DNA from 3 places in the Kitasatospora sp. NPDC085895 genome. Region 1 is predicted to be linked to each of the others. Evidence: predicted binding sites of a transcription regulator. Region 1 holds the regulator's gene; each other region holds the start of a gene.

Evidence for each region. The regulator HrcA, encoded in region 1, represses chaperone genes, less so after heat shock. The targets are predictions, from matches to a motif close to TTNGCACTCNGNNNNNCNGAGTGCNAA.
Region 2: the regulator HrcA is predicted to act here: its motif matches at 7,129-7,155, upstream of groL (chaperonin GroEL).
Region 3: the regulator HrcA is predicted to act here: its motif matches at 5,603-5,629, upstream of AB0442_RS24970 (FmdB family zinc ribbon protein).

The regions. Positions count from the first base shown of each region.
Region 1 covers NZ_JBFBJY010000049.1:8-9,872, reverse strand. Annotated here, with positions in the region: gene AB0442_RS26430 (ABC transporter ATP-binding protein) at 1-1,255, opposite strand, end outside; gene AB0442_RS26425 (AMP-dependent synthetase/ligase) at 1,537-3,435, shown strand; gene hemW (radical SAM family heme chaperone HemW) at 3,513-4,742, shown strand; gene AB0442_RS26415 (DUF3097 domain-containing protein) at 4,786-5,619, opposite strand; gene AB0442_RS26410 (hypothetical protein) at 5,732-6,322, opposite strand; gene htpX (zinc metalloprotease HtpX) at 6,343-7,263, opposite strand; gene hrcA (heat-inducible transcriptional repressor HrcA) at 7,535-8,557, shown strand; gene dnaJ (molecular chaperone DnaJ) at 8,630-9,772, shown strand.
Region 2 covers NZ_JBFBJY010000010.1:120,968-130,832, forward strand. Annotated here, with positions in the region: gene AB0442_RS09250 (AAA family ATPase) at 1-1,139, shown strand, start outside; gene AB0442_RS09255 (copper homeostasis protein CutC) at 1,214-1,900, opposite strand; gene AB0442_RS09260 (hypothetical protein) at 1,955-2,893, opposite strand; gene AB0442_RS09265 (PadR family transcriptional regulator) at 2,890-3,249, opposite strand; gene AB0442_RS09270 (hypothetical protein) at 3,326-3,955, shown strand; gene AB0442_RS09275 (DUF4031 domain-containing protein) at 3,936-4,205, opposite strand; gene AB0442_RS09280 (hypothetical protein) at 4,202-4,561, opposite strand; gene AB0442_RS09285 (Uma2 family endonuclease) at 4,581-5,153, opposite strand; gene groL (chaperonin GroEL) at 5,351-6,973, opposite strand; gene AB0442_RS09295 (cold-shock protein) at 7,292-7,498, opposite strand; gene AB0442_RS09300 (MoaD/ThiS family protein) at 8,118-8,396, opposite strand; gene thrC (threonine synthase) at 8,427-9,704, opposite strand; SAM riboswitch class I at 9,722-9,855, opposite strand.
Region 3 covers NZ_JBFBJY010000044.1:8,248-18,112, reverse strand. Annotated here, with positions in the region: gene AB0442_RS24985 (penicillin acylase family protein) at 1-2,075, opposite strand, end outside; gene AB0442_RS24980 (potassium/proton antiporter) at 2,297-3,781, shown strand; gene AB0442_RS24975 (MFS transporter) at 4,198-5,520, shown strand; gene AB0442_RS24970 (FmdB family zinc ribbon protein) at 5,640-5,948, shown strand; gene AB0442_RS24965 (hypothetical protein) at 6,254-6,535, shown strand; gene mscL (large conductance mechanosensitive channel protein MscL) at 6,613-7,029, shown strand; gene AB0442_RS24955 (hypothetical protein) at 7,083-7,319, opposite strand; gene AB0442_RS24950 (sigma-70 family RNA polymerase sigma factor) at 7,428-8,309, opposite strand; gene AB0442_RS24945 (phosphatase PAP2 family protein) at 8,763-9,689, shown strand.

The sequences.
Region 1 (9,865 bases):
AGGGCTTCTGCGGGACCACGCCGATGACCTCGGACAGCCGGGACGGGTCGATCTCCCGGACGTCCACGCCGTTGACCAGGACCTGGCCGCCGGTGGCGTCGATGAGCCGGGGGACGAGGCCGAGCAGGGTGGACTTGCCGGAGCCGGTGGAGCCGATGATCGCGGTGGTCTCGCCGGGGCGGGCGAGGATGTCGATGCCGCGCAGGACGGGCGCCTCGGCGCCGGGGTAGCGGAACTCGACGTCGCGCAGTTCCAGCCGGCCGCGGCCGTCGAGCTCGGTCACCGGGGCGGTGGGGGCCACGATGCTCGACTCGGTGGTGAGGACCTCCTGGATGCGCTCGGCGCAGACCTCGGCGCGCGGCACCATCATGAACATGAAGGTGGCCATCATGACGCTCATGAGGATCTGCATGAGGTAGGAGAGGAAGGCCGTCAGCGCGCCGATCTGCATCCCGCCGCTGTCGATCCGGTGGGCGCCGAACCAGAGCACGGCGACGCTGGAGATGTTCACCACGGACATCACGGCGGGGAACATGAAGGCCATCAGGCGGCCGACGCGCAGCGACACGTCGGCGAGGTCCTGGTTGGCGCCGCCGAACCGCTCCTGCTCGTGGCCGTCCTTGACGAACGCCCGGATCACCCGGATGCCGGTGATCTGCTCGCGCAGTATGCGGTTGACGCCGTCGATGCGCTGCTGCATGCCGCGGAACTGCGGGCGCAGCTTGCGGACCAGCAGGACGACCACGATGCCGAGCAGCGGGACGACGGCGAGCAGCAGCGCGGAGAGCGGGACGTCCTGGTTGAGCGCCATGACGATGCCGCCGACGCACATGATGGGCGCGGCCACCATCAGGGTGAACGCCATCAGCACCAGCATCTGGATCTGCTGGACGTCGTTGGTGGTGCGGGTGATCAGCGAGGGGGCGCCGAACTGGCCGAGCTCGCGGGAGGAGAAGCCCTGGACCCGGTCGAAGACGGTGGCGCGGATGTCCCGGCCGATGCCCATCGCCGTCCGGGCGCCGAAGTAGACGGCGCAGATCGAGCAGACCGCCTGGGCGAGCGAGACGGCGATCATCACGCCGCCGATCTGCAGGATGTAGCCGGTGTCGCCCTTGATCACGCCGTTGTCGATGATGTCGGCGTTCAGCGTGGGCAGGTACAGGGCACCGATGGTGGAGACGAGCTGGAGGAGGACCAGCAGCAGGATCGGTTGGCGGTAGGGCCCCAGGTGGGCCCGCAACAGTCTGATCAGCACCGTGACACTCTCGTCCTCGACGCGGATGCGCGCATCCTCATTTAGGTCTACTCGCGACTGGGTATTTCGTGCTAGGACCGCCCCAGTCGCCGGGGCGGACCCTCCTGCACTGCAGCTCCGACGGTGTGCCAGCTGTCCGGACCCCCTTACGGAACGGCCGATCACGCCCTAGGCTGCTGCCTGGTTCTTGTTACTTGCTGGTTAACAAGGCGGGCCGGGCCAGGCTGCCCCCACGGCCGCCCGTCCCTCACCCTCGGCCACCCGCCCCCCGGAGGTCCTCGTTGAGTTCCGTGCAGTCCATGATCGAGCGGCGTCCGCCCTCCGTGGCCCATCTCTTCCTCAGCAGGGTAAGGGCCACGCCCGACGGTGAGGCCTACCGGTACCCCGTGCCGGTCGACGAGCATGCCGCCGACGGCGCGCCCGGTGCCGAGCAGTGGCGCTCGCTGACCTGGGCGCAGACCGCGGAGCGGGTCAGAGCGGTCGCGGCGGGCCTGATGTCGCTCGGTATCGAGGCGGAGGACCGCGTGGCGGTCTCCTCGACCACCCGGGTCGAGTGGATCATCGCGGACCTCGGGAACATGTGCGCCGGCGCTGCCACCACCACCGTGTACCCCAGCACCAATGCGGACGAAACGGCGTTCATCCTCGCCAACTCGGCCAGCCGGGCGATGTTCGCCGAGAACGAGAAGCAGCTCACCAAGGCGGTCGAGCGGAAGGCCGAGCTGCCGGCCCTCGAAACGGTGATCCTCTTCGACGCCCCCGCCGGTGAGCCGGAGACGGCCGGGCTGACCGTGATCACCCTGGCGGAGCTGGAGGAGCGCGGCGCCGCGTACCTCGTCGACCATCCCGACGCGGTCGACAAGGCCGTCGACGCGCTGGAGCCCGAGCAGCTCGCCACCCTCATCTACACCTCCGGCACCACCGGCCGCCCCAAGGGCGTGCGCCTGGTGCACGACTGCTGGTCCTACGAGGGCCTGGCCCAGGAGGAGAGCGGGCTGCTGCGCGCCGACGACGTGCAGTTCATGTGGCTGCCGCTGTCGCACGTCTTCGGCAAGACGCTGATCTCCGGCCAGATCGCCACCGGCCACGTGATGGCCGTGGACGGCCGGGTGGACCGGATCATCCACAACCTGCCGGTGATCCGCCCGACCCTGATGGCCTCCGCCCCGCGCATCTTCGAGAAGGTCTACAACGGCATCGCGGGCAAGGCCCGGGCCGAGGGCGGCGCCAAGTACAAGATCTTCCAGTGGGCCGCCAAGGTCGCCCGCGACCACGCCCGCACCACCCAGGCCAACCAGATCGCCACCGGCCGGGCCACCGCGCCGTTCGCGCTGGACCTCCAGCACAAGATCGCCGACAAGCTGGTCTACGCCAAGATCCGCGCCGCGTTCGGCGGCCGGATGCGCGGCTCGGTCTCCGGCAGCGCCGCGCTCGCCCCCGAGATCGGCTTCTTCTTCATGGGCGCCGGTGTGCCGATCCTGGAGGGCTACGGCCTGACGGAGACCTCCGCCGGCTCCACCGTCAACCGCGACGGCGCGACGCGCGTCGGCACGGTCGGCCTGCCGCTGCCCGGCACCGAGGTCCGGATCGCCGAGGACGGCGAGATCCTGCTCCGCGGCCCCGGCGTCATGCGCGGCTACCACCAGCTGCCCGAGCAGACCGCCGAGGTGCTGGAGCCGGACGGCTGGTTCCACACCGGCGACATCGGCGAGCTCGACAAGGACGGCTACCTGCGGATCACCGACCGCAAGAAGGACATGTTCAAGACCTCCGGCGGCAAGTACGTCGCCCCCAGCGAGGTCGAGGGCAAGTTCAAGGCCATCTGCCCGTTCGTCAGCAACATCCTGGTCATCGGCAACCAGCGGAACTTCTGCACCGCGCTGATCGGCCTGGACGAGACCGTGCTCATGCCGTGGGCCGCCGAGCACGGCCTGGCCGGCAAGGGCTACGCCGAGGTGGTCGCCGCACCGGAGACCCAGCGGCTCATCGAGGGCTTCGTGACCCGCCTCAACGGCGAGCTGCAGCGCTGGCAGACGATCAAGAAGTTCACCCTGCTGCCGCGCGACCTGGACATCGAGCACGGCGAGCTGACCCCCAGCCTCAAGATCAAGCGGCCGGTGGTCGAGCGCGAGTACGCCGACGCCATCACCGAGATGTACGCCGGATCCAACGAGGCCTGACCGGACCCGCACCAGGTGTGACGTCCGCCGTCCCGTACGGCTCCGGGGCAACCCGAGCCGTACGGGACAATGGGGTCATGCCCTCCGCACTCCCCGACGGCGAACCGGTGCCGTCCGACGGCTCGCTGCCCGCCCACGCCCTCACCGGGCTCGGCACCCGGCCGTTCGGCTTCTACCTGCACGTGCCGTACTGCGCCAGCCGCTGCGGCTACTGCGACTTCAACACCTACACCGCCACCGAACTGCGCTCCTCCGGCGCGGTCGCCTCGCAGGAGACGTACGCCGACAACGTGATCGCCGAGATCCGGCTCGCCCGGAAGGTCCTCGGCGACGCCGACCTGCCCGTGCGGACCGTCTTCCTCGGCGGCGGCACCCCCACCCTGCTGCCCGCCCGCGACCTGGTGCGGATGCTCGCCGCGCTCCGCGAGGAGTTCGGGCTCGCCCCGGACGCCGAGGTCACCACCGAGGCCAACCCGGAGTCCGTCGGCCCCGCGTACCTGGCCGAGCTGCGCGAGGGCGGCTACAACCGGATCTCCTTCGGCATGCAGAGCGCCCGCAAGCACGTCCTGCAGGTGCTCGACCGCCACCACACCCCCGGCCGCCCCGAGGCCTGCGTCGCCGAGGCCCGCGAGGCCGGCTTCGACCACGTCAACCTCGACCTCATCTACGGCACCCCCGGCGAGTCCGACGACGACTGGCGGGCCTCGCTCGACGCCGCGATCGGCGCCGGCCCCGACCACGTCTCCGCCTACTCCCTGATCGTCGAGGAGGGCACCCGGCTCGCCGCCCGCGTCCGCCGCGGCGAACTCCCGATGATCGACGACGACGTGCACGCCGACCGCTACCTCATCGCCGAGGACGCCCTCGGCCGGGCCGGCTACTCCTGGTACGAGGTCTCCAACTGGGCCACCACCCCCGAGGGCCGCTGCCGGCACAACGAGCTCTACTGGACCGGCGCCGACTGGTGGGGCGCCGGGCCCGGCGCCCACAGCCACGTCGGCGGCGTCCGCTGGTGGAACGCCAAGCACCCCGCCGCCTACGCCCAGGCCCTCGCCGAGGGCCGCACCCCCGCCCTCGGCCGGGAAGTGCTCGCCGAGGAGGACCGCCGGGTGGAGCGCGTCCTGCTGGAACTGCGCCTGGTCGACGGCTGCCCGCTCGACCTGCTCACCGAGGACGGCCGCAAGGCCGCCCTGCGCGCCCTGGAGGAGGGCCTGCTCGACCCCGACGCACACGCCGCCGGCCGGGCCGCCCTGACCCTGCGGGGACGCCTGCTGGCCGACGCCGTCGTCCGCGACCTCGTCGACTAGAAGGGCTGACCGCGTAGGGCGCGTGGAGGTACCCCACGCGCCCCTACGGGGTCTCCGTCGCCGTCACGAAGTCGATCAGTTCTTCGACGCGGCCGAGCAGGGCGGGGTCGAGGTCGCGGTAGGAGTCGACCGAGGCGAGGATGCGGCGCCAAGCCGCGGGCGGGTCCACCGGCCAGCCCAGCCGGCGGCAGACGCCCTCCTTCCACACCTCGCCGCGCGGCACCTGCGGCCACGCCCCGATGCCCACCGCGGCGGGCTTCACGGCCTGCCAGACGTCGACGTACGGGTGGCCCACCACCAGCACCGCGTCGCCGGAGACCCGCTCGGCGATCCGGTGCTCCTTGGTGCCCGGCAGCAGGTGGTCGACCAGGACGCCGAGCCGCCGGCCCGGACCCGGGGCGAACTCCGCCACGATCGCCGGCAGGTCGTCGACGCCCTGCAGGTACTCCACGACGACGCCCTCGATCCGCAGGTCGTCGCCCCAGACCCGTTCGACCAGCTCCGCGTCGTGCCGCCCCTCCACGTAGATCCGCGACTCCCGGGCGACCCGGGCGCGTGCCCCCGGCACGGCGATCGACCCGGAGGCGGTCAGCCGCGGCCCGGCGGCGGGCGCCGGCGCGGAGGGCCGCACCAGGGTCACCACGCGGCCCTCCAGCAGGAAGCCGCGCGGCACCATCGGGAACACCCGGTGCTTGCCGAACCGGTCCTCCAGGGTGACCGTCAGGCCCTCCGCGGTCTTCTCGCAGCGCACCACCGCCCCGCAGAAGCCGGTCGCCGCCTCCTCCACCACCAGGTCCCGCTCGGCGGGCACCTCCGGAGCCGGCTGCTGCCGCTTCCACGGCGGGGTCAGATCGGGGCCGTACTGCCTGCTGCGCATGGACGGGAGTCTACGAGCCCGACACCCGGTCATCCCCCGTCCGGCGCAAGGCGTGCCGGGCCCGCCCCCGCGCCCCCGAGAGCCCCCGCACGCGGTGGAGGAGCCGTGGGCCTCAGTCGGTGAGGCCCGGGGCGCCCCAGACCGGGAACCAGCGGGAGAGGTCCGACTCCAGTCGCAGGTCGTTCCCGAGCATCGCCTTGACCTGCAGTTCCAGCGGGCTGTTGCGCTTCTCGCCGCCGCCCGGCATCGGTGCGAACGGGTAGAAGGTGCCCCGCTTGTAGAGGTAGACCAGTGCCAGCGAGCGGCCCTCCGCGTCGCGGAAGCCCACCAGCGAGCACAGCAGTTGCGGGCCGAAGCCGTGCGCCTCCAGCTCGCTGTTGACCGCGTGCAGGTCGTTCACCAGGTCCGGCAGCTCGTCCGGGGTGTGCCGGGCGAGCAGCCAGGAGTACCCGTAGCCGTCCCGGGAGCCCTCCACCGGGACGCCGCCCCGGTCGGTGTCGGCGTCCAGCAGGGCCCGGACCTGCTGCTTCACCTCCTCGAAGGCGCCGCCCTCGACGGCCGCGAAGCAGACCGAGCCGAGCCCGGTCGGCCGGAACCCGGCCGCCGCCTCCAGGGTCAGCGCGGCCGACGGGATGCCGAACAGCTGGTCCAGGTCCGGCTTCACCGGCTTGCTCCGGCCCAGCAGCGCGTCCAGGAATCCCACGGTGCGGTCCTCTCCGGCCGTCAGCGGCCGAGCTCGGCGGAGATCCGGGCCAGCTGCTCCAGCCGCTTCTCCAGCGAGGGGTGGGTGGAGAAGAGCTGGGTCGCGGCCTCCCGGGCGCTCAGCGCCGGGGCGAAGTAGAAGGCGTTGTACGGCTGGGCCTTGCGCAGGTCCTCCGTCGGGATCGCGGCGATCTGCCCGGTCACCTTCGTCAGCGCCGAGGCCAGCGCGCTCGGCCGGCCGGTCAGCTGGGCCGCCGAGCGGTCCGCCGCCAGCTCCCGGTAGCGCGACAGCATGCGGGTCAGCAGGAAGCTCAGCGCGTACACCACCATGCTCACCAGCGGGACGATCACCAGGGCGATCGCCGTGTTCGGGTCGTTGCTGTTGCGGTTGTTGCCGAGGAATCCGCCGTACAGGGCGATCCGGGTGGTCACGCCGGCCAGCACGCCGAGGAAGCCTGCCACCGTCATCACCGCCACGTCCCGGTGCGCCACGTGCGAGAGCTCGTGCGCGAGGACGCCCTCCAGCTCCTCCGGCTCCAGCCGGCGCAGCAGGCCGGTGGTCACGCAGACCACGGCCTTCTCCGGTTTGCGGCCGGTGGCGAAGGCGTTCGGCATGTCGTTGCGGGCGACCGCGACCCGCGGCTTCGGCATGTCGGCCAGCGCGCACAGCCGGTCGATCGTGCCGTGCAGCTGCGGGTACTCCTCGGGGGACGCCTCGTGGGCGCCCATCGCCTTCTCGGTGATCTTGTCGCTGAACCAGAACTGCACGACGAACAGCCCGCCCGACAGCAGCAGGACGAGCGGCCAGGCGCCGCGCAGTATGACGATCAGCAGCCCGGTGAACCCCACGTAGACCAGGCCGATGAGGAACATCGTCGTGACCATCCGGCCGGTGAGGCCGCGGTCCGGCGCGAAGCGGGAGTGCTGCCGTGACGACGACATCGCTGCTCCTTCGGTAGCTCGCTGCCTTCGATGCTGCCACTCACCGGCGCGCCGGGCACTGCCCGCGGCCCCGAGATCGGTCGAGGATCACGCGGGAGGCCCGTTCCTGCCGTCGGGGGTGGGCCTTACACTGGCAGGTACGAATCTGGCACTCTGCCTTCCGGAGTGCCAAGGGTCGGATCGGTCACCAGGTCCAACGGGCGAAGACGGAGGTGCGTGCCCCGTGGCCAACGAGCGCAGGGACGAGCGTCTCATCGACACGCGTGCTGGCGTGCGCCCGCTCGACGAGCGCAGGCTCGCCGTGCTCCGGGCGATCGTCCAGGACTACGTGGGCACCGAGGAGCCGGTCGGGTCCAAGGCACTCGTCGAGCGGCACAACCTCGGCGTCTCGCCGGCGACGGTCCGCAACGACATGGCGGCGCTGGAGGAGGACGGCTTCATCCACCAGCCGCACACCAGCGCCGGCCGCATCCCCACCGACAAGGGCTACCGCCTGTTCGTCGACCGGCTGGCCGAGGTCAAGCCGATGACCGCGCCCGAGCGGCGCGCGATCCGGCACTTCCTCGAGGGCGCCGTCGACCTGGACGACGTCGTCGCCCGCACCGTCCGGCTGCTCGCCCAGCTCACCCGGCAGGTCGCCGTGGTGCAGTACCCGTCGCTGACCCGCTCCACCGTGCGGCACATCGAACTGGTCGCGCTGGCACCCGCGAAGGTGATGCTCGTCCTGATCACCAACACCGGTCGGGTGGAGCAGCGCATCGTCGACTGCCCCGGCCCCGTCGGCGAGACCGTCCTGGCGGACCTGCGGGCCAAGCTCAACGCCAACGCGTCCGGCCGCCGGCTGCCGGACGTCCCCGCGGCGCTGGAGGACCTGCCGAACGCCTTCGAGCAGGGCGACCGGCCGGTCGTCTCCACCGTCCTCGCCACGCTCTTCGAGACCCTCGCCGAGCAGAACGAGGAGCGCATCATGCTGGCCGGCACGGCCAACCTGACCCGCTTCGGGCACGACTTCCCGCTGACCATCCAGCCGGTGCTGGAGGCGCTGGAGGAGCAGGTGGTGCTGCTGCGCCTGCTGGGTGAGACCGCGGAGTCCGGGATGACCGTCCGGATCGGCCGCGAGATCGACTACGAGGGCCTCAATTCCACGTCCGTGGTCTCCGTCGGTTACGGTTCGGGCGACCAGAGCGTGGCAAAGCTGGGTGTGATCGGTCCGACCCGGATGGATTACCCGGGCACAATGGGGGCGGTGCGAGCGGTGGCACGGTACGTGGGTCAGATCCTGGCCGAGTCGTAACAGCGTGCTGCGCCAGGCGGCGCAGCCGGTCGGACGCAAGCACTTCCAGAAGCGGAACAAGCGGAGCATTTGGTGGCCACGGACTACTACGCGGTACTCGGCGTCCGACGGGATGCGGGGCAGGACGAGATCAAGAAGGCGTTCCGGCGCCTCGCACGCGAACTGCACCCGGACGTCAACCCGGACCCGAAGACCCAGGAGCGGTTCAAGGAGATCAACGCCGCGTACGAGGTCCTCTCCGACCCCGCCAAGCGGCAGGTCTACGACCTCGGCGGCGACCCGCTGTCGCCGAACGGCGGCGGTGGCGCCGGGGCGGGCGGCTTCGGCGCCGCGGGCTTCGGCTTCTCCGACATCATGGACGCCTTCTTCGGCGCCGCCGGCGGCCAGCGCGGCCCCCGCTCGCGGACCCGCCGCGGCCAGGACGCCATGATCCGCCTGGAGATCACCCTGGAGGAGGCCGCCTTCGGCACCACCAAGGAACTCCAGGTCGACACCGCCGTCACCTGCACCACCTGCTCCGGCGAGGGCGCCGCACCGGGCACCTCCGCGCAGACCTGCGACATGTGCCGCGGCAAGGGCGAGGTCTCCCAGGTCACCCGGTCCTTCCTCGGCCAGGTCATGACCTCCCGCCCCTGCCCGCAGTGCCAGGGCTTCGGCACCGTCGTGCCGACCCCGTGCCCGGAGTGCGCCGGCGACGGCCGCGTCCGCGCCCGCCGCAACCTCACCGTCAAGATCCCCGCCGGTGTCGACAACGGCACCCGGATCCAGCTGGCCGGCGAGGGCGAGGTCGGCCCCGGCGGCGGCCCGGCCGGCGACCTGTACGTCGAGATCGCCGAGACCAGCCACGCGGTGTTCCAGCGCCGCGGCGACGACCTGCACTGCACCGTCACCATCCCGATGACGGCCGCCGCGCTCGGCACCCAGGTGCCGCTGCAGACCCTCGACGGGCTGGAGGAGGTCGACATCCGGCCCGGCACCCAGTCCGGGCAGTCGATCCCGCTGCACGGCCGGGGCATCACGCACCTGCGCGGCGGCGGCCGGGGCGACCTGATAGTGCACGTCGAGGTGCAGACGCCGACCAAGCTCGACCCGGAGCAGGAGGAGCTGCTGCGGCGGCTCTCCATGCTGCGCGGCGAGGAGCGCCCGTCCGGCCAGTTCGCACCGGGCCAGCAGGGCCTCTTCTCCCGCCTCAAGGACGCCTTCAACGGTCGCTGACCAACGCCGGCCACCAAGGTGCCGCTGCAGACCCTCGACGGGCTGGAGGAGGTCGACATCCGGCCCGGCACCCAGTCCGGGCAGTCGATCCCG
Region 2 (9,865 bases), on a different contig from region 1:
CGACCGAGCCGTGCGTGGTCGTCCGCGGCGCCCGGCGCTGGCGCGTCCCGGCGTACGAACTCACCGGGATCATCGAGGAGTTGCAGGGCCGGGAGATCCGCTACGGGGCCGCCGCCGAGGCGCTGCCGCAGCGGATCGCGCACGCCGTCCTGGTGAAGATGGAGCAGTCCGGGGAGGCGCCGGACGACCGGGTGCAGGACGCGGTGGCCCGCAACACCGCGGTCAAGGCCGTGGTGAAGGCCTGCTGGCCGCCGGCCGACCCGGTGAAGCTGGTGCACCGGCTGCTCTCGGACGCCGACTTCCTCGCCCGCTGCGCGGACGGCCTGCTGACCGAGGAGGAGCAGCGGACGATCCTCTGGGAGAAGCCCGCCCGTTCGCCGAGGACCGCCCGCTGGTCGGCGGCCGACGCGGTGCTCGTGGACGAGGCCACCGACCTGGTGCAGCGCACCCCCTCGCTCGGCCACGTGGTGCTCGACGAGGCGCAGGACCTCTCGCCGATGCAGTACCGCGCGGTGGGCCGGCGCTGCTCGACCGGTTCGGCGACCGTCCTCGGCGACCTCGCCCAGGGCACCACCCCGTGGGCGACCGCCGACTGGCCGGAGGCGCTGCGCCACCTCGGCAAGTCGGACGCGCACATCGAGGAGCTCACCCAGGGCTTCCGGGTGCCGGAGGAGGTCATCGCGTACGCCTCGCGGCTGCTGCCCGCCATCGCGCCGGGGCTGGCGCCGGCGTCCTCGGTCCGCGAGGCGCCCGGGTCGCTGACGGTCCGTCGGGTGACCGGCGACCACGTCACGGAGGTGGTGGCGGCCTGCCGGGCCGCGCTCGGACACGAGGGCTCGACCGGCCTGATCGCCGCGGACGCCCGGATCCCGCTGTTCGCCGAGGCGCTGGCCGAGGCCGGCCTGCCGTTCGTCGAGCCGGGTGTGGAGACCACCGCGGAGGCCCGGCTGACCCTGGTGCCGGCCTCGCTGGCCAAGGGTCTGGAGTACGACTACGTGGTGCTCGACGAGCCCGCCGAGGTGGTGGCCGGCGAGCCCGACGAGCGGACGGGGCTGCGCCGGCTGTACGTGGCGCTCACCCGGGCGGTCTCCGGACTGCAGGTGCTGCACTCGGCACCGCTGCCGGACCGGCTGGTCTGACCGCGCGGGCGCCGGACGCCCGGCACTGGGCATCGGGCGTCGGGCGTCAGGCGTCAGGCGTCAGGCGTCAGGCGTCAGGCGTCGGCCAGGGTGCGCCAGGCGGCCACCTTGGCCGGGTCGACCGGGGTCGTCCAGCCGTCCACCCGGGCGGCGCCGCCGATGTGGAAGGCGTCGAATCCGGCCGCCTTGAGGCCCGGCACGTGGTCGGCCCGCAGGCCGCCGCCGACCAGGATCCGCTGGGTGTAGCCGGGCTCGCCGTCCTTGGCGAGCTCGCCCTCCAGGACGCCCTGGCCGGCGTCGACACCGGCCGGGGCGCCCGAGGTGAGGAAGGTGTCCAGGCCCGGCAGTGCGGAGACCGCGGCCCGTACGCCCGCCCGGTCGGCGCTGTGGTCGAGTGCGCGGTGGAAGGTCCACGGGCAGCCGGCCACGGCCTCGGCGACGGCCGCGGTGGCGGCCAGGTCGACCTCGCCCTGCGGGTCGAGGAAGCCGAAGACGAACTCCTCGGCCCCCTCGGCGCGCAGCGCTGACGTCCGGGCGAGCAGGTCGTCCAGGTCACCGGGGGTGAAGCCGTCGCGGATGCGCAGCATCACGCGCAGCGGCAGGGAGACCGCCGCCCGGATCCCGGCGAAGTCGGCCACCGACGGGGTGAGCCCGTCCGCGGCCATGTCGGTGACCAGCTCGAGCCGGTCTGCGCCGCCGGACTCGGCGGCCCGGGCGTCCTGGGCGGTCAGCGCGATGACTTCGACAATTGGTCTAGACATATGCGTACCCTGCCACATGGGGGGCCCGCCGGGCGAGCCCCCCTCCCCGTTCGCTCAGCCGACGGCCGGCGGCAGCTCCGCGGAACGGCCTCGGCGGACCAGCAGGGCGACGGACGCGGCCACGCCCGCGGCGGCGGCGAGCACCAGCTCCGACGAGCGCAGATTGCCGAACACCACGTACAGCTGCCCGAGGGTCTCGCCCGCCATCGCGGGCACCAGCGCCAGGACGACGGCGACCGGCAGGACGCGGCCGCGGTAGGCGGCCGCCAGGCCGAGCGCGATCAGCGCCGCGGAGAGCAGCGGCGGCAGCAGGAACGCCTCCGGTCCGCTGTGCAGGAGCGGGCTGAACTCGGAGTACAGCTCCAGAGAGGCGGCGGCGAGGACCGCGGCACCGAGCATGCGGCGCACGGACGGCCGGGGCAGCAGGTCGGGCGGCGCGGCCAGCAGCAGGGCGGACCAGATCAGCGGCGGCAGCAGGGTCGCCCCCAGCCACACGACCGTGGCGGCGTCGAACCGGGGGTAGGCCGGGCTCAGCACGTGGCCGATCCGCAGGTACGCCAGCCCGGCGACGCCGAGGACCACCGGCAGCACCAGGAGCCGGGCGGCGGCCCACCGGCCGGCGAGGCCCGCGGCGGCGGCCGCGAGCTGGCCGACGGCGACGAGCAGGAACAGCCACCTGTCGTCGCCGGGCACGGGCGCCCCCCACCTGTTCTCCAGCACCAGCATCAGGAAGTCGGGGACGGCCGTCCCGATCCCCGCCGCGAGGACCAGCGGTGCGGCGGTGGCCAGTAAACGCCCGCCGGGCGCGGCCGAGGTGAGCCCCGTCCGCAGCCGCAGTCCGTACCCGGCTATGCCGGCCAGTTCGCGGGCGGCGGCGAGGCGCCCGGCGCCGGCCGTGGTGTCCGCGTAGACGGCGGCGAGTTCGGGGCCGCGCTCCGTGCGGTAGGCGGCGGGATACAGCCGCATCGCGGCGGTGAACGGACGTGTCGTCACGCGAAGGCCCCCCTGACCCTCGGGTTCGGCTTCGGACCGGCGGCGGCCATCCGGCGCTCCGCCTCGGCCGCCACGGCGCGCAGCCGCGCGGCCTCGGCGGCCAGCACCTGTCGGCCGGCACCGGTGAGCGCGTAGCTGCGGCGGGCCCGGCCGTCCACCACCTCCTCGCGGTCGACCTCGATCAGCCCCTGCTGGAGCAGCCGGTCGAGGGCGCCGTAGAGGGTGCCGGTGCGCATCCGGACCCGGCCGCCGGAGATGGCGTCGATCTCCTGGATCAGGGCGTAGCCGTGCCGCGGCGCGTCCGCCAGCGCGGTGAGCAGGAGCAACGTGGGCTCCTGCATGCTTCGTTCCGTCATGTCGACTACATATACCGGTCACCGACATATGGTGTCCGGCGGACCGTCGAATCCGGTCCGGAGCAGAATGGACGTCATGACCGATGCGCTGCTCGACCGTTGGAACGAACTGCTGCGCCGCTGCGGGGCGGCGGTGGACCCGGAGCCGTACGGGCGGGACCTGCTGACCCGCTGGTCGGAGCCGCAGCGCAAGTACCACACGGTGGAGCACCTGGCCGCCGTCCTCGGCCACGTGGACACGCTGGCCGAGCGGGCGCAGGACGCCGACGCGGTGCGGCTGGCCGCCTGGTTCCACGACGCGGTCTACCGCCCGGACCGCTCGGAGAACGAGGAGCGCAGCGCCCGACTGGCCGTCCGGGCACTGCGCGAGGCCGGGCTGGCCGAGGACCTGGTCGCCGAGACGGCCCGGCTGGTGCGGCTGACGGCGGGTCACGGCTGTGAGCCGGGCGACCGGAACGGCGAGGTGCTCTGCGACGCCGACCTCGCGGTCCTCGGCTCCGGCCCGGAGCGGTACGCGGCCTACACGGCGGCGGTGCGCGAGGAGTACGCCTTCGTCCCCGAGGAGGCCTTCCGGGCCGGGCGGGCGGCGATCCTGCGGCAGCTGCTGGAGCTGCCCGCGCTCTACCGCACGCCCGAGGCGCTGGCCCGGTTCGACGCCGCCGCCCGGGCCAACCTCGCGGCGGAGCTCAGGAGCCTGGAGAGCTGACCTTGCGGCGGCGCAGGCCGGCCGCGGTGAGCCGGGCGACCAGCTCCTTGCTGCCGACCGGCTCGGCGCCGAGCGCGACGGCCTGCTCGTACCGGTCGGCCGGGATGTCGTAGTGGTCGCGCTCGAACCCGCGCGCGGGCACGCCGAGGCGCGCGGCGAAGTCGTGCAGTTCTTCGAGGCTGACGTCGCTCACCAGGTGCGACCAGTACCTGCCGTGGCCGGGCCAGGTCGGCGGGTCCACCAGGATCACGAGAGCTCCCCGACCGCAGCCACCACCACGCCGCGCTTGCCGCACACCCAGCGCGGGTCGGGGCCGAGTTCCGGCTCCACGCTCAGTGCGTGCGGGTCGTCGTCCTCGGCGGCGCAGGCCGCGCACAGCGGCCAGCGCCCGTACGCCTCCAGCAGGGCGTCCTGGACGTCCTGGGCGACCAGCCCGAGGACGAACCCGGTGCCGTCGGGCCACTGCTCCAGCCACCACCGCCGGTGCGTCACCGCCTCCTCCACCAGGGACACCACCGCCGCGTCCGCCACGTCCCGGGCGGTCAGGTCGGCGAGGATCAGCGCACGGGCGCCGTGCAGGGCGGCTTCGATCTCAGGACTGGCCATCCGCCCATTCTCCCGCAGCTCACTTGTCGGCCGGGAAGCCCTCCGTCGCCAACGCGATCGCGAACGGTTCGGGCAGCTCGACCGGCTGCCCGAACGGCGTGCGGACACCCCGCTGGTACCGCCCCTGGTCCGGCTCGGAGAACAGGGTGACCGTCGGCCCCTCCTCGTCGAACCGGTCGACCAGCAGGAAGAGCGGGACGGGGGCGTGGCCGTACGCCCAGAGCTTCTTCGTGCGGTCCAGCCGGGCGGTGCGCTTCGAGGTGATCTCCACCGCCATCAGCAGGCCGGCCGCGTCGATCGACGCCTCCTGCGCCACCAGGCGTGTCTTGTCCACCACCACCAGATCGGGCACGTACAGCTTCTCCAGCGGAACGATCTCCGTCCCCAGGGTCTGGTAGACGCCCACCTCGCGCGGCAGGCATTCGAGCAGCGCCCGGTGAACCTCACCGGCAATCACGTTGTGGCCCACGTTGGGCGGCGGCACCAAGCGGATCTCCCCCTCGTCGATCTCCGCGCGCCAGCCCTCGGGGACGTCCAGCTCCAGCCAGGTGTTCAGCAGGTAGTCCCACTGACGCCCCGGCTCGACCGACATCGAAGTCACCGCCGACCTCCTGTCTCCCGTTCGACGCTCGTGGTCGTCACCGTACGGATCGTCCGAGGTGCCCCATCCGGTCATGGGCCCAGCGTCCCACGGAGGAGTGAGTGGCGGGGGGAATGCCGCGAGGGCGGCCTCCCGTGTGGGGAGACCGCCCTCGCGGAGCGTTCCGGGCTTGCCGATCCTCGGGAGGATCAGAAGTCCATGTCACCGCCCGGCATGCCGCCGCCGGCGGCCGCGGAGGCCTTCTCCGGCTTGTCGGCGATGACGGCCTCGGTGGTGAGGAAGAGCGCCGCGATGGAGGCGGCGTTCTGCAGCGCGGAGCGGGTGACCTTGGCCGGGTCGATGATGCCCGCGGCGATGAGGTCGACGTACTCGTTGCTGGCGGCGTTCAGGCCGTGGCCGGCGGGGAGGTTGCGCACCTTCTCCACCACGACGCCGCCCTCGAGGCCGGCGTTGGTCGCGATCTGCTTGATCGGGGCCTCGAGCGCCACGCGGACGATGTTGGCACCGGTGGCCTCGTCGCCCTCCAGCTCCAGCTTGTCGAAGGCGACACCGGCCTGCAGCAGCGCGACGCCACCACCGGCGACGATGCCCTCCTCGACGGCGGCCTTCGCGTTGCGGACGGCGTCCTCGATGCGGTGCTTGCGCTCCTTGAGCTCCACCTCGGTGGCCGCGCCGGCCTTGATGACGGCCACGCCGCCGGCCAGCTTGGCGAGGCGCTCCTGGAGCTTCTCGCGGTCGTAGTCCGAGTCGCTGTTCTCGATCTCGGCGCGGATCTGGTTCACGCGACCGGCGACCTGCTCGCTGTCGCCGCCACCGTCGACGATGGTGGTCTCGTCCTTGGTGATGACCACCTTGCGGGCGGTGCCCAGCAGGTCGAGGCCCGCGTTCTCCAGCTTGAGGCCGACCTCCTCGGAGATGACCGTGCCGCCGGTGAGGATGGCGATGTCGCCGAGCATGGCCTTGCGGCGGTCGCCGAAGCCCGGGGCCTTGACGGCGACGGACTTGAAGGTGCCGCGGATCTTGTTCACGACCAGGGTCGACAGGGCCTCGCCCTCGACGTCCTCGGCGATGATGACGAGCGGCTTGCCGCTCTGCATGACCTTCTCGAGCAGCGGGAGGAGGTCCTTGACCGAGGAGATCTTGGAGTTGGCGATGAGGATGTACGGGTCCTCGAAGCTGGTCTCCATGCGCTCCAGGTCGGTGGCGAAGTACGCGGAGATGTAGCCCTTGTCGAAGCGCATGCCCTCGGTGAGCTCGAGCTCCAGGCCGAAGGTGTTGCTCTCCTCGACGGTGATGACGCCTTCCTTGCCGACCTTGTCCATCGCCTCGGCGATGAGCTCGCCGATCTGGGTGTCGGCGGCCGAGATGGAGGCGGTGGAGGCGATCTGCTCCTTGGTCTCCACGTCCTTGGCCTGGGCGAGCAGCTGGTCGGAGACGGCCGTGACGGCCTTCTCGATGCCGCGCTTCAGGGCCATCGGGTTGGCGCCGGCGGCGACGTTGCGCAGACCCTCGCGGACGAGCGCCTGGGCGAGCACGGTGGCGGTGGTGGTGCCGTCACCCGCGACGTCGTCGGTCTTCTTGGCGACCTCCTTGACGAGCTCCGCGCCGATCTTCTCGTACGGGTCCTCGAGCTCGATCTCCTTGGCGATGGAGACACCGTCGTTGGTGATCGTGGGGGCGCCCCACTTCTTCTCAAGGACGACGTTGCGGCCCTTGGGGCCGAGCGTGACCTTGACGGCGTCGGCAAGCTGGTTCATGCCGCGCTCAAGGCCGCGGCGAGCTTCCTCATCAAAAGCGATGATCTTGGCCATCTGAAGTGGTCCTCCGGGACACGGTCGACTGCTCGGACCAGAGGTGCCCGCGACGGACGGCCCTGTGAGCGGGGGTCCTTTCCCCTACCGCTCGCCGGGGCCTCACCGACCCGGTCCGCTTGTCACTCTCAAGCTGTGAGTGCTAACGCCAATGATTAGCACTCGCCGGTGGCGAGTGCAAGCCCGTTCGCCGTGTCCCGTGGCGCGGCCGCACCGGTTCCGGACACGGCACAGGCCCGTACGACGTGTCGTACGGGCCTGTCGCGAAGAATCGCCGACCAGCTCGTGACGAGCCGAGGGCTCCGCAGGTTTCGAAGGTCAGCCCGCGGCGGCACGAACCATGTCCGCCTGCGGCCCCTTCTGCCCCTGGGAGATCTCGAACTCGACCCGCTGGCCCTCTTCGAGGGTGCGGTAGCCGTCCATCTGGATCGCGCTGTAGTGGACGAACACGTCCGCACCACCGTCGACCGCGATGAAGCCGTAGCCCTTCTCCGCGTTGAACCACTTGACGGTGCCCTGAGCCATTCCGAACTCCCCTTGTGCTGTGCTGGCCATTCACGGGTCCGCAGTCTTTGCGGGCCCAGGTCCGGTGGGCCTGCCCGAGGGAACCCCCCCTGGGCACGGCCCTGCACGCCGCAGACCACCGCCCGAGGCCCTTCGCGGGCCCGGCGGACGGGTGAATGCGTCGACCGCGGCTGAATGTATCCGGACAGGAGCCCTGTGCAACAGGCCCAACTTCGGGGAAATCGGCAGTCATGACAAGGGATATGACGGGATGAAAGCCGCAGATCTCGGCATTTCACGCCGGACATAACGGGCAGAAAACGACATATAGCCGCATGAATTCTGACACTTGCCTGACAGGTTCGTCCCCGCGCCGTCCGCGGCCCGTCTCAGCGGGCGGACGTCCCCGCGACCGGTTCCGGAGCCTTGCGCACACGATCCGACCGGCCGGGCCGGGGCGTGCAATTCCGGGTATTGGCGCTGATCAGGGCGGGCGGCGCGGAGGGGAGTACTGCCACCGCCCCGAACTCTACTCCCCGTCAGGCGGTCGAATTGCACCCGGCACGACGAGAGCCGCCGCCGGGACCGGAAAATCGCGTTCCGGTCCCGGCGGCGGCTCTCCGCGGGAAGAATGCGGGGCTCAGCAGCCGCCGGCCACCGCGGGGATGATCGACACCGTGGCGCCGTCCTTGATCGCGGTCTCCAGGCCCTCGGCGAAGCGGACGTCGTCGTCGTTCACGTAGACGTTCACGAACCGACGGAGCTTGCCGGCGTCGTCCAGGATGCGCGCGGAGATGCCGGTGTGGTTCTGCTCCAGGTCCGCGACGACGGCGGCCAGGGTGTCGCCCTCGGCGGTGACCTCGGCCGCACCGCCGGTGTAGGTGCGCAGGATGGTCGGGATGCGGACGGTGGCGCTCATGGGTGCTCCTTGGCGGAAGGGGTGGGCTGCTCAGGCGAGGCCGGCGGCGCGGAAGGACTCCAGCGTCGGGCGGATGGTGGCGGTCAGTCCGGCGTCGGCGACCGCGTCGAGGGTCTTCAGGCCGTCACCGGTGTTGATGGCGACGGTCTCCTTCGACGGGTCCAACTGCCCGGTCTCGACCAACTTCTTGAGGACGCCGACGGTCACGCCGCCCGCGGTCTCCGCGAAGATGCCCTCGGTGCGCGCCAGCAGCTTGATGGCGGCCACCACCTCGGCGTCGGTGACGTCCTCGACCGCGCCGCCGGTGCGGCGGGCGATGTCGAGCACGTACGGGCCGTCGGCCGGGTTGCCGATCGCCAGCGACTTGGCGATGGTGTTCGGCTTCACCGGCCGGATCACGTCGTGGCCGGCCTTGAAGGCGGCGGACACCGGGGAGCAGCCCTCGGCCTGGGCTCCGAAGACCTTGTACGGCCGGTCCTCGACCAGGCCGAGCCTGATCAGCTCCTGCAGGCCCTTGTCGATCTTGGTGAGCTGGGAGCCCGAGGCGATCGGGATCACGATCTGCTCCGGCAGCCGCCAGCCGAGCTGCTCGCAGATCTCGTAGGCCAGCGTCTTGGAGCCCTCGCCGTAGTACGGGCGGAGGTTGACGTTGACGAAGCCCCAGCCCTCGCCGGCCGGGTCGCCGATCAGCTCGGAGCAGAAGCGGTTCACGTCGTCGTAGTTGCCGTCGATGCCGACCAGGGCGCCGCCGTACACGCCGGCCATGACGATCTTGCCCTGCTCCAGGTCGTGCGGGATGAACACGCAGGACTTGAACCCGGCCCGGGCCGCGGCGGCACCGACCGCGCCGGCCAGGTTGCCGGTGGAGGAGCAGGAGAGCGTGGTGAAGTCGAAGGCGCGGGCGGCCTCGATCGCACAGGCCACCACGCGGTCCTTGAAGGAGTGCGTGGGGTTGCCGGAGTCGTCCTTGACATGCAGCTGGGCGGTGAAGCCGAGCTCGCGACCCAGGTTGTCCGCCTTGACCAGCGGGGTCCAGCCGGGGTTGAGGTTGGGCTTGCCGGCCACGTCGGCGGGCACCGGCAGGAGCGGGGCGTAGCGCCAGATGCTGGCCGGACCGGCCTCGATGCGCTTGCGGAGCTCCGCGGCGTCGTAGCCGCCGAAGTCGTAGGCGATCTCCAGCGGGCCGAAGCACTCCAGGCACGCGAAGCTCGGGCCGAGCGGGAAGCGGGTGCCGCACTCGCGACAGGAAAGCGCTGCGGCCGGACCGAGGTCGACGGTGGCAGCGGATGCAGGGGTAGCGGTAGCCATGGTGGCGGAGGCCTCTCTCCTCATCTTCCCCGCGGCGCGGTTGCGCCACAGGCCGGAATTGGCACCTGTCCCGCGGGGGGCCTGCGACCGCCGCTGCGAGAAGGTTGCCGGGACGTCGACGGGCCGTTCCCTCAGTCCCTCTGGATGAGCTCTGTGAAGTT
Region 3 (9,865 bases), on a different contig from region 1:
AGCAGGCAGTCGCCCTCGGCGCGCAGCGAGGCCGGCAGCTTCTGCCCGAAGGCGAGGGTGAGCAGCGCCCGCCAGACGCCGTTGTAGTAGGCGGCGGCCGCGGAGTCGGCGTCCTGGTGGTAGTTCCAGTCCTTCAGCAGGTCCTGGGCCTCGCGGACGTAGGGGTCGGAGATCTTCACCTTGAGCAGCAGCGGGACGAGGGTCTTGGCCATCACGCTGGTGTTGTCGAGCTGCATGGCCTGCATGTCGTCCGGCGAGATCTTGCCGCCGTTCTTCAGCCGGCCCTCGATCTGGTCGGTGATCTCCTTGGCGCGGGTGCCGTACTCCCAGTCGGTGGTGATGGAGAACGGGTAGCCCTTGTCGACCACGGCCTGGTTGGCGGTGACGATGTAGCCGGAGGCCGGGTTGTAGCTGTAGGGCAGCGACTTGAAGGGGACCGGGTCCTTCTTCCAGTCGTAGGCCGAGTCCCAGCCCGGGGCGGGGTAGCGGCCGTCGCCCTTGCCGCGGACGGGGACGGTGCCCGGGGTCTGGTAGCCGATGTTGTTCTCGGTGTCGGCGTAGATCAGGTTCTGGGCCGGGACGGCGAAGTCGGCGGCGGCCTTCTGGAAGCCCTTCCAGTCGGCGGCGGCGTCGAGCTCGAAGACGGCGTCCATCGTCCGGCCGGGGGTGAGGGCCGTCCACTGCAGGGCGACGCCGTAGCCGCTGGCGCGGTCCGGGGCGGCGTTGCCGGCCGGGGCGTAGGTGCCGACGTTCTGCTGCTCCGAGGACTGGTCGGAGATCAGCGGGCCGTTGACGGTGGTGCGGACGGTGATGGTGCGGTCCTCGCCGCCGGCGACCTTGATGGTCTCCTTGCGGGTCTGGAACTTCACCTCCTGGCCGTCGCGCAGGTAGGTGTCGGGGCCGGTGACCTTCTCCAGGTAGAGGTCGGTCACGTCGGCGCCGAGGTTGGTGAAGCCCCAGGAGACCTTCTTGTTGTGGCCGATGACCACGCCGGGGGTGCCGGCGAAGGTGAAGCCGGCGACGTCGAAGCCGCACTTGGGGCCGACGGTGCGGCAGTGCAGGCCCATCTGGTACCAGACGGACGGCATGCCGGGGCCGAGGTGCGGGTCGTTGGCGAGCAGCGGCTTGCCGGTGGTGGTGTGGCTGCCGGAGACGACCCAGGAGTTGGAGCCGATGCCCTGGCCCTGCGGGCCGAGCAGCTGCGGCACGGCGGCCATCTTGTCGGAGAGGTCCTTGAGGACGGCCTGGGTGGCGGCGCGGCCCTGCGTGGTGCCGGTGCCGGTGCCGGCCGTCGCGGCGGCGGTGCCGGGCGCGGCGCCGCCGTCGGCGGGCCTGTAGGTGCCGTCTGCGGCGAGCTTGCCGGTCTTGACGATGGTGCCGTTCCGGTCGTACGGGTACGCCGGGTACAGCTGGTCGATCTCGCTCTGCTCGAAGTTCTGCGCCAGCAGCGCGCGGTCGATCTCCTCCTGGCGGTTGCCGGAGAGGTTCCAGGCCATGGCCTTGAGCCAGGCCACCGAGTCGACCGGGGTCCACTCCTCCGGCTTGTAGTCGCCGTTCACGGCGCCGAGCAGGGCGTACTCGAGGGAGGCGTCGGCCCCGCCGGGGTGCTCGGAGAGCCAGGCGTTCACGCCGTCCGCGTAGGCCTGCAGGTACTTCTTGGTCTCGGCGGAGAGCACGGTGTCGTACTCCTGCTGCGCGACCCGGCGCCAGCCCATGGTCCGCAGGAAGGCGTCGGTCTCGACCTGGCCGGAGCCGAACATCTCGGACAGCCGCCCGGCGGTGATGTGCCGGCGGACGTCCATCTCCCAGAAGCGGTCCTGCGCCTGGACGTAGCCCTGGGCGCGGAAGAGGTCCTCGGAGGTGTCGGCGTAGAGCTGGGGCACGCCCTTGTCGTCGCGCTTCACGTCGACCGGGGCGGCGAGGCCGGCGACCCGGACGGTGCCGGTCAGCTCGGGGAAGGAGGCACGCACGGTGTGGACCGCCCAGTAACCGCTCCCGCCCAGCCCGGCGATCAGCAGCACGACCAGCACGATCACGATCAGACGGGCGCGCCGGAACTTCTTCGAGCGGGGCATCTGGGTCCTTGACTGGGGGACGTGGCGGCGGTGACAGCTCACCACATTAGGTCGGCTCAGGTGGCGGACGTGCACCGGGGACGCCCACGGTTGGATCAGAGGGGACGATACCCCGGAGGGATGACCGGAAGGGAAGGCCGAGGGGCCTCGATCAAAGATCAAGTAAAATGTTAGACTGAGTAACGACTCATCAGCCCCTCCTGCCGCAGAGGTGCCCCTGCGTGACCGTCGACCACCTGAACGCGTTCCTGCTCGAGTTCTCCGTGATCCTCCTGGTCGCGGTGGTCGCCGTGCGCATCTCCACCCGCTCCGGGCTGCCCAGCCTCCTCGTCTACCTCGGCATCGGCATCGCCCTCGGCCACAACGGCCTCGGCATCGCCTTCGACAACGTCGCCCTCGCCCAGGTCCTCGGCTACGCGGCCCTGGTGGTGATCCTCGCCGAGGGCGGGCTGAAGACCAGCTGGCGGGCGATCCGGCCGGTCATGCCCGCCGCCGGCGTGCTGGCCACCTTCGGCGTCGCGGTCAGCGTCTTCGTCACCGCCGCCGGCGCGCACTGGCTGGTCGGCCTGGACTGGCGCACCGCGCTGCTGCTCGGCGCGATCGTCTCCTCCACCGACGCCGCCGCGGTCTTCTCCGTGCTGCGCACCGTGCCGCTGCCGCGCCGGCTCACCGGCCTGCTGGAGGCCGAGTCCGGCTGCAACGACGCCCCGGTGGTCATCCTGGTCGTCGCCTTCGCCGCCACCGGACCGCTCGACCCCTGGTACGTGATGGTCGGCACCATCCTCGGCGAGCTCGCCGTGGGCGCCGCGGTCGGCTTCGCCGTCGGCCGGATCGGCGCCTGGGCGGTCAAGCACGTCGCCCTGCCGTCCTCCGGCCTCTACCCGATCGCGGTGATGGCCCTGACGGTGCTGGCCTACGCGGGCGGCTCGCTGCTGCACGGCTCCGGGTTCCTCGCCGTCTACACCGCGGCGGTGATCCTCGGGAACTCCAAGCTGCCGCACGGGCCGGCCGTCCGCGGCTTCGCCGACGGCCTCGCCTGGATCGGCCAGATCGGCATGTTCGTCGTCCTCGGCCTGCTGGTCACGCCCAGCGAGATGGGCTCGGCGATCGTCCCTGCGCTGGTCTGCGGCGCCGTGCTGGTCTTCCTGGCCAGGCCCGCCTCGGTGCTGCTCTCCCTGACGCCCTTCCGGCTGCCCTGGCGGGAGCAGGCGCTGCTCAGCTGGGCCGGCCTGCGCGGTGCGGTGCCCATCGTGCTCGCCACCATCCCGATGGTGGCGGCGGCCCCGCGGGCCCAGGAGGTCTTCAACATCGTCTTCGTGCTGGTCGTGGTCTTCACCCTGCTGCAGGGGCCGACCCTGCCGCCGGTCGCCCGCGCACTGCGGATCGGCGAGGGCGACCTCGGCCAGGACCTCGGCATCGAGTCCGCGCCGCTGGAGAAGCTGCACGGCCACCTGCTGTCCGTCTCGCTCTCCCCGGAGTCGAGGATGTCCGGCGTCGAGGTGGGCGAGCTGCGGCTGCCCAGGGGCGCCGCGGTCACCCTGGTCGTCCGGGAGGGCAGCAGCTTCGTGCCGGAGCGCACCACCATCCTGCGGGCCGGCGACGAGCTCCTCGTCGTCACCACCGAGGAGGTCGGCGAGGCCGCCGAACGCCGGCTCCGCGCCGTCGACCGGGGCGGCAAGCTGGCGGGCTGGCTGCGCGGCCGCTGAACCGGCGGCCGCCGGGGGCGGGATGTGACCTGCCTTGCATCGGCGGCCCCACAGGGCCCGGCTGCCATATAATCGATCGATACGGAAGATCTACACCTAGAAAACCCGCAACATCTGCCTGATGCAGAGTTGGCGCGACCGCTCGGCGGCCGCGGTCCGCAGCACCCTGCCTGACGCCGGCACCCGCACCACCCCACAGCCGGCAGGACCCGGTATCTACCCCGGTCGACGCGCGAGAGGACGACTCTCGGCGCCGTCGGGGCCCACCCGTTCCCCGGCGCGCTACCAGGCAGCAGGAAGGACCGACCGTGACGGCCCGCCGAACGGTCGACGACACCCTGTCCCCCGGCACGCCCGCGCCTGCCGGCCCCGATGCCGCACCCGCGTCCGCACCCGCCCGGGTCGGCTACGCGGAACTGCTGCGGACCCCCGGCGCCTGGACGTTCCTGGTCCCCGCCTTCGCCGCCCGGCTGCCCTACGCCATGCTGAGCCTGGGGATCGTGCTGCTCGTCCTGGACACCCACGGCTCGTACGGCACCGCCGGCGCGGTCGCGGCCGTCTCCGCCGTCGCCCAGGCCCTGGTCGGCCCGCAGACCGGCCGGCTCGCCGACCGCCACGGCCAGGCGGCCGTGCTGCTGCCCAGCGTCGCCGTGCACGCCGTGTCGGTGGCCGCGCTGATCGGCCTGGCACTGGGCCACGCCCCGGCCTGGGCGCTGTTCGCAGCCGCCGCCCCCGCGGGTGCCTCGGTGCCGCAGATCGGCGCCATGGCCCGGGCCCGCTGGGTCTCCCGGCTGTCGGACTCCCCGGCCACGCTGAACACCGCGTTCGCCTTCGAGTCGGTCACCGACGAGTTCACCTTCGTGGTCGGCCCGGTGCTGGCCACCGCCGTCGCCACCACGGTCACCCCCTCCGCCGCGCTGATCGCCGAGGCCGCGCTGACGGTCGCCGGCGGCCTAGCCTTCGCGGCCCAGCGCCGCACCGCCCCGGCCCGCCACCCGCGCACCGCCGGCGGCCGCGGACCCTCCGCGCTCTCCTCCCCCGGCGTCCGGCTGCTGGCCGGCGCCTTCCTCGGGGTGGGCACCGTCTTCGGCGCCATGCAGGTCTCGGTGACCGCGTTCGCCGAGTCGGTCGGCAGCGCCGGCGCCAGCGGCACCGTGTACGGCATCTTCGCCGGCGGCTCGATGCTCGCCGGCGTGCTCTACGGCCTGGTCGCCTGGCGCCGCTCGGCCCGCAGCCGGATGCTCGGCTGCTACGCCCTGCTGGTGCTCGGCTGCTCGACCCTCTGGGCGATGCCGAACCTCACCGCGCTCTCCGTCGCCGGACTCTTCTGCGGCCTGGCCATCGCGCCGACCCTGATCACCGGCTACACCCTGGTCGAGACGCTCGTCCCGGACGGCGCCAAGACCGAGGCCTTCACCTGGCTGACCGGCGCCATCGGCCTCGGCCTCGCGGTCGGCTCCACCGCCGCGGGTCGGCTCATCGACTCGGGCGGGCCGTCCGCCGGATTCCTCGTGCCGGTCGTCGGCGCGGGCCTCGGCCTGGTCGCGCTGCTCGCCCTGCGGGGGCTGCTGGTCGCTCCGCGGGACGCCGCCGCGGTCGCTCCGGCCCGCTCCGCGTCCGGGGCGCAGGCCGCGGACGACGGTCTCCGGGCGGGCCGGCCGGCCCCGGCCGACACGGCCTCCCGGGCCGCCGACGGCACCGGGCCGCGGCAGCTCGTGGGTGCGGGAACCGGGCGCTGAGGCCCGGGCCCGGCGGCCCGGACCCATCTCACACCCGGCATCGCTGGACTGTTCCAGCGGAATACCGCATCATTGACGATCGTTAGCACTCATCAGGCGAGAGTGCCAGGAGGAAGCAAGTGCCCACGTACCAGTACCAGTGCACCGAGTGCGGCAACGGCCTGGAGGCGGTGCAGAAGTTCACCGACGAGGCGCTGACCACGTGCCCCGACTGCCAGGGGAAGCTCCGCAAGGTCTTCTCGGCCGTCGGCGTCGTGTTCAAGGGCTCGGGCTTCTACCGCACGGACAGCCGCTCCTCCTCCAGCAGCTCGGTGAGCTCGGGGTCGTCCTCGACCTCGTCGTCCACCGGCTCGTCCTCGGGCTCGACGTCCTCCGCACCGGCTGCCGCGTCCTCGGGGTCGACGGCCTCGGCGCCGGCCGCGAGCTGAGTCTTCGCACCGGAGGCCCGGTGCCGCACTCCCCCGTGGAGAGCGGCACCGGGCCTTTGCGCGTGCGCCGGGGGTTCCGGCTGCGCCAGGAGTCCTACCTGTGCCAGGGGTCCTGCCTGTGCCCGGTGTGCGACTGAGCAGGCGTGCGGCAATTGATTGCGCCGTTCGGGTGAGGCGGGTTTTCCACAGGCCGGGGTTTTCCACAGGAAATCGGTCGGCAATTCCGGAGGTGCCGAGCTCGGCGCATTCTGCTGTCCGCGGGCCCGGCCGGGTCCGCGGACAGCCGACCGGAGGCCGCCGACACCGTGACCACCCACCTCGCTCCCCCGCCGCCGTGCTCCGTCCCGCCCCGCCGGAGCGTGCCCGACTTCCCGCCGATCCGCCGCGGCTCCGGCGGCCGCCACCGACTGCAGCAGGCGGTGCGCCACCGCCCCGGGGTGGTGGCCGCCGGGCTGCTCGCCGCCGCTACCGCGCTCGCCGCCGGGCCCTTCCGGCCGGGCCCGCCGCCGATGGCGGCCGCCTCCACGGCGACCACCGAGCCGGGGGCCGCACCGCGCTGCACGGGCACCGCCCCGCCCCCGCACTGAGCGGCGGGCGGGAGTGCTCCCCGACATCCGGCATGCCGATTTCCTGACCCGCCGATCCGCTGTGGTGTCGTGGCGGGATGAAGGGTTTCAAGGAATTCCTGCTCCGCGGAAACGTCGTCGATCTCGCGGTCGCGGTGGTGATCGGCGCGGCCTTCACGAACATCATCAATGCGTTCGTGAAAGGCATCATCAATCCGATCATCGGCCTGTTCGGCACCAAGGACCTGGCATCCTACCGCTCCTGCCTGAAAGGCCCGTGCACCCTCGCCGCGGACGGGTCCGTCTCGTCCGGCGTCTTCATCCTGTGGGGCGAGGTGCTCAGTGCGGTGGTGCAGTTCCTGATCACGGCCGCGGTGGTCTACTTCGTCTTCATCCTGCCGATGCTGCACTTCATGGCGAAGCGGAAGACCGCGGAGGAGGAGGTCCTGGAGGCGGAGGAGAAGGAGGTCGTCCTGCTCACCGAGATCCGCGACGCCCTCGTCCGCCGGGGCTGACCGACCGCATGGCCGCCGGACGGGCCCGCGCCGGGCCGCAGCACCCGCGGGGGCTAGTCGCCGTGGTGCGGGGGCCGCTGGCTCAGGTACCAGTCGAGCCCGCGGGCCGAACCACCGCCGGGGCGCTCGCCCCAGCCGGCGTCGGTGTCGTCGGCGGTCTGCCGGTCCAGCGGGTCGCCGAACACCAGCCGCGCCGCGGACGGCCCCTGCCGCCCCGGCTTCTTCGTACCGGGCTTCCCGCCCGGCTCCTCGCCCGGCTGCCCGTCCTGCTCGACGGTCCGCTCGCCCATCGTCCTGCCTCCCGCTCTCCTCTCCACCAGCCTAGGTGGTGCCGGACGGCCGCGGGCCCCGGCCCGGGGCACTGCCCGGACCGGGGCCCGCGAACGCCGCTCCCGCGGTCAGGCCGCCTCGAAGCCCGCATGGTCGGCGATCTTCTTCAGCTCGGCCAGCGCGTGCTTCTCGATCTGGCGGATCCGCTCACGGGTGAGCCCGTGCTGCTTGCCGACCTCGGTCAGCGTCCGCTCCCGGCCGTCCTCCATGCCGTACCGGGACCGGATGATCGACGCCGTCCGGTCGTCCAGCCGCCCGATCAGGTCGTCCAGCTCCTCGCGCCGGAGCATCACCATGACGGCGTCCTCCGGCGAGACGGCACCGGTGTCCTCGACGAGGTCGCCGAACTGGGTCTCGCCCTCGTCGTCGACCGACATGTTCAGGCTGACCGGGTCCCGCGCCCAGTCGAGCACGTCCTTGATCCGCTCCTCGGTGGTGTCCAGCTCGGCCGCGATCTCCGCGGGATCGGCCTCACGGCCCAGCTCCTTGGACTTCTCGCGCTGCACCCGACGGATCCGGCCGAGCTCCTCGACGAGGTGCACGGGCAGCCGGATGGTGCGCGACTGGTCGGCGATCGACCGGGTGATCGCCTGCCGGATCCACCACGTCGCGTACGTGGAGAACTTGAAGCCCTTGGCGTAGTCGAACTTCTCGACCGCCCTGACGAGGCCCGCGTTGCCCTCCTGGATGAGGTCCAGCAGGGGCAGGCCGCTGCGCGGGTACCGGCGGGCCACGGCGACGACCAACCGGAGGTTGGACCTGATGAAGACGTCCTTGGCGCGCTCCGCGTCCTCGGCTATCGCCTCCAGCTCCTCGCGCCTCGCACCCTCGGGCAGGGCGCCCTCGTCCAGCAGGTGCTGGGCGTACACCCCGGCCTCGATGCGCAACGAGAGCTGGACCTCCTCGGCGGCGTCGAGCAGCGGCGTCCTGGCGATCTCGTCGAGGTACATGCCGACGAGGTCGCGGTCGGCCTCAAGGTTGGTCGGCCGGGCCGAGCGAGTCCGGTCGGCCCTGTCGCGAACGACGGCACGAGTGGCCATGCTTGCTCCCTTGCTGGATTGCCGGGTCTGGCGGCTACCGGGTCTGGCGGCGCGGCTCGCGCGGGGCTGCGCTGCTCATACAAGTGCGGGCCTCCTGGAGGCTCACACGTAACGATCCAACGCGCAGAAATGGGACAACATTCCCAACTCACTCAGATTTTCGCGCCTCATGCAGTATCCTGCCGATTTTCATCGAGGCGATCGACGCTGCGCCATCGAGCGGCCACCATGCGCAACGGTCGCGGGCGCTATCGCCCCTTCCAACGAACAACACCTCCCGATCGCACCTTCTCCGCACAAAAGATGCCGAATCGCGATCGCGCCGGGTCCGCTCCGCACACCGCCACTGGGAAGGTGTCTGCCATGCACCCGTCCGCCGTTCCCGCCGCCCGTCGGCCCGTCGCCCGACACGCCCTGTGGGCGCTCGGTGACACTCTGTTGTTCGGGGCGCTGCTCGGGCTGGTGGCGGGCGGCTGGGGGCCGCTGTCCCGGCTCGACCAGCACTGGGCCGGCGCCCTGCACGGCTATGCCCGCCGCCACACCGCGTGGACGGCCTCGATGCAGACGCTGGGCGACATCGACGGGCCGGTCACCATGCGGGTGCTGCTGTTCGGTGCCGCGGTCTGGCTGTGGGCGATCAGGGCCCGCACCCTCGCCTCCTGGGCCGCCGTCCAGGGCGCCCTCGGCTGGGCACTGGCGATCGGCCTCGCGGACGCCGTGGGCCGGGACCGCCCGCACTTCGCCGACCCGGTCGCGCACGCCGACGGCGCGGCCTTCCCCTCCGGACACGCCATGGCCTCCGGCATCACCTGCGCCGCCCTGGTCGCCCTGGTCTGGCCGCTGGCCGGGCGGGCGGGCCGGATCTGGGCCGTCGGAGCGGCCGCCGCGGCGGTCCTGGCGGTCGGCTGGAGCCGGATCGCCCTGGGCGTCCACTGGCCGAGCGACGTCCTGGCCGGATGGCTCGCCGCCGCGGCCCTGCTGGGCTGGGCGACGGTCGCCGTGGAGCTGTGGCGGCCCGGTGCGCTGGCCCGGGACTTCCGCCGCGTCGACCGGCGGACCAGGCCCCGCGTGCAGCGCGTGCTCGCCCGCGGCACGCCCACCGGGAACGCGGACGGGGCCGGCGACGAGGACGGTGACGACTCCGGCGACGGCAGCGGCGGCGGGTCGGCCCGACGTGCACGCGGCGACAGGAACAGCAGGGACGACGGGGACGACCTCGACGACCCCGGTGGCCGCGACGCCCCCCGCGGCGCCGCGGACGAGGCCCCGGCACCCCGCCGGCGCAGCTGACGTGCAGTGATAAAGCTCACACGATCGGGCGCCACCCCGGCGGTGAAGGGACGACGATGACGGCCGATCACTCCGAACGGATTGCAAGCCTCGCCGACATAACCGGACATAGAGCCACAATTCATCACCCTTCACGCCACCGGGCCGTTCCGGCCCCCGATATCCTCCGTGGGCGC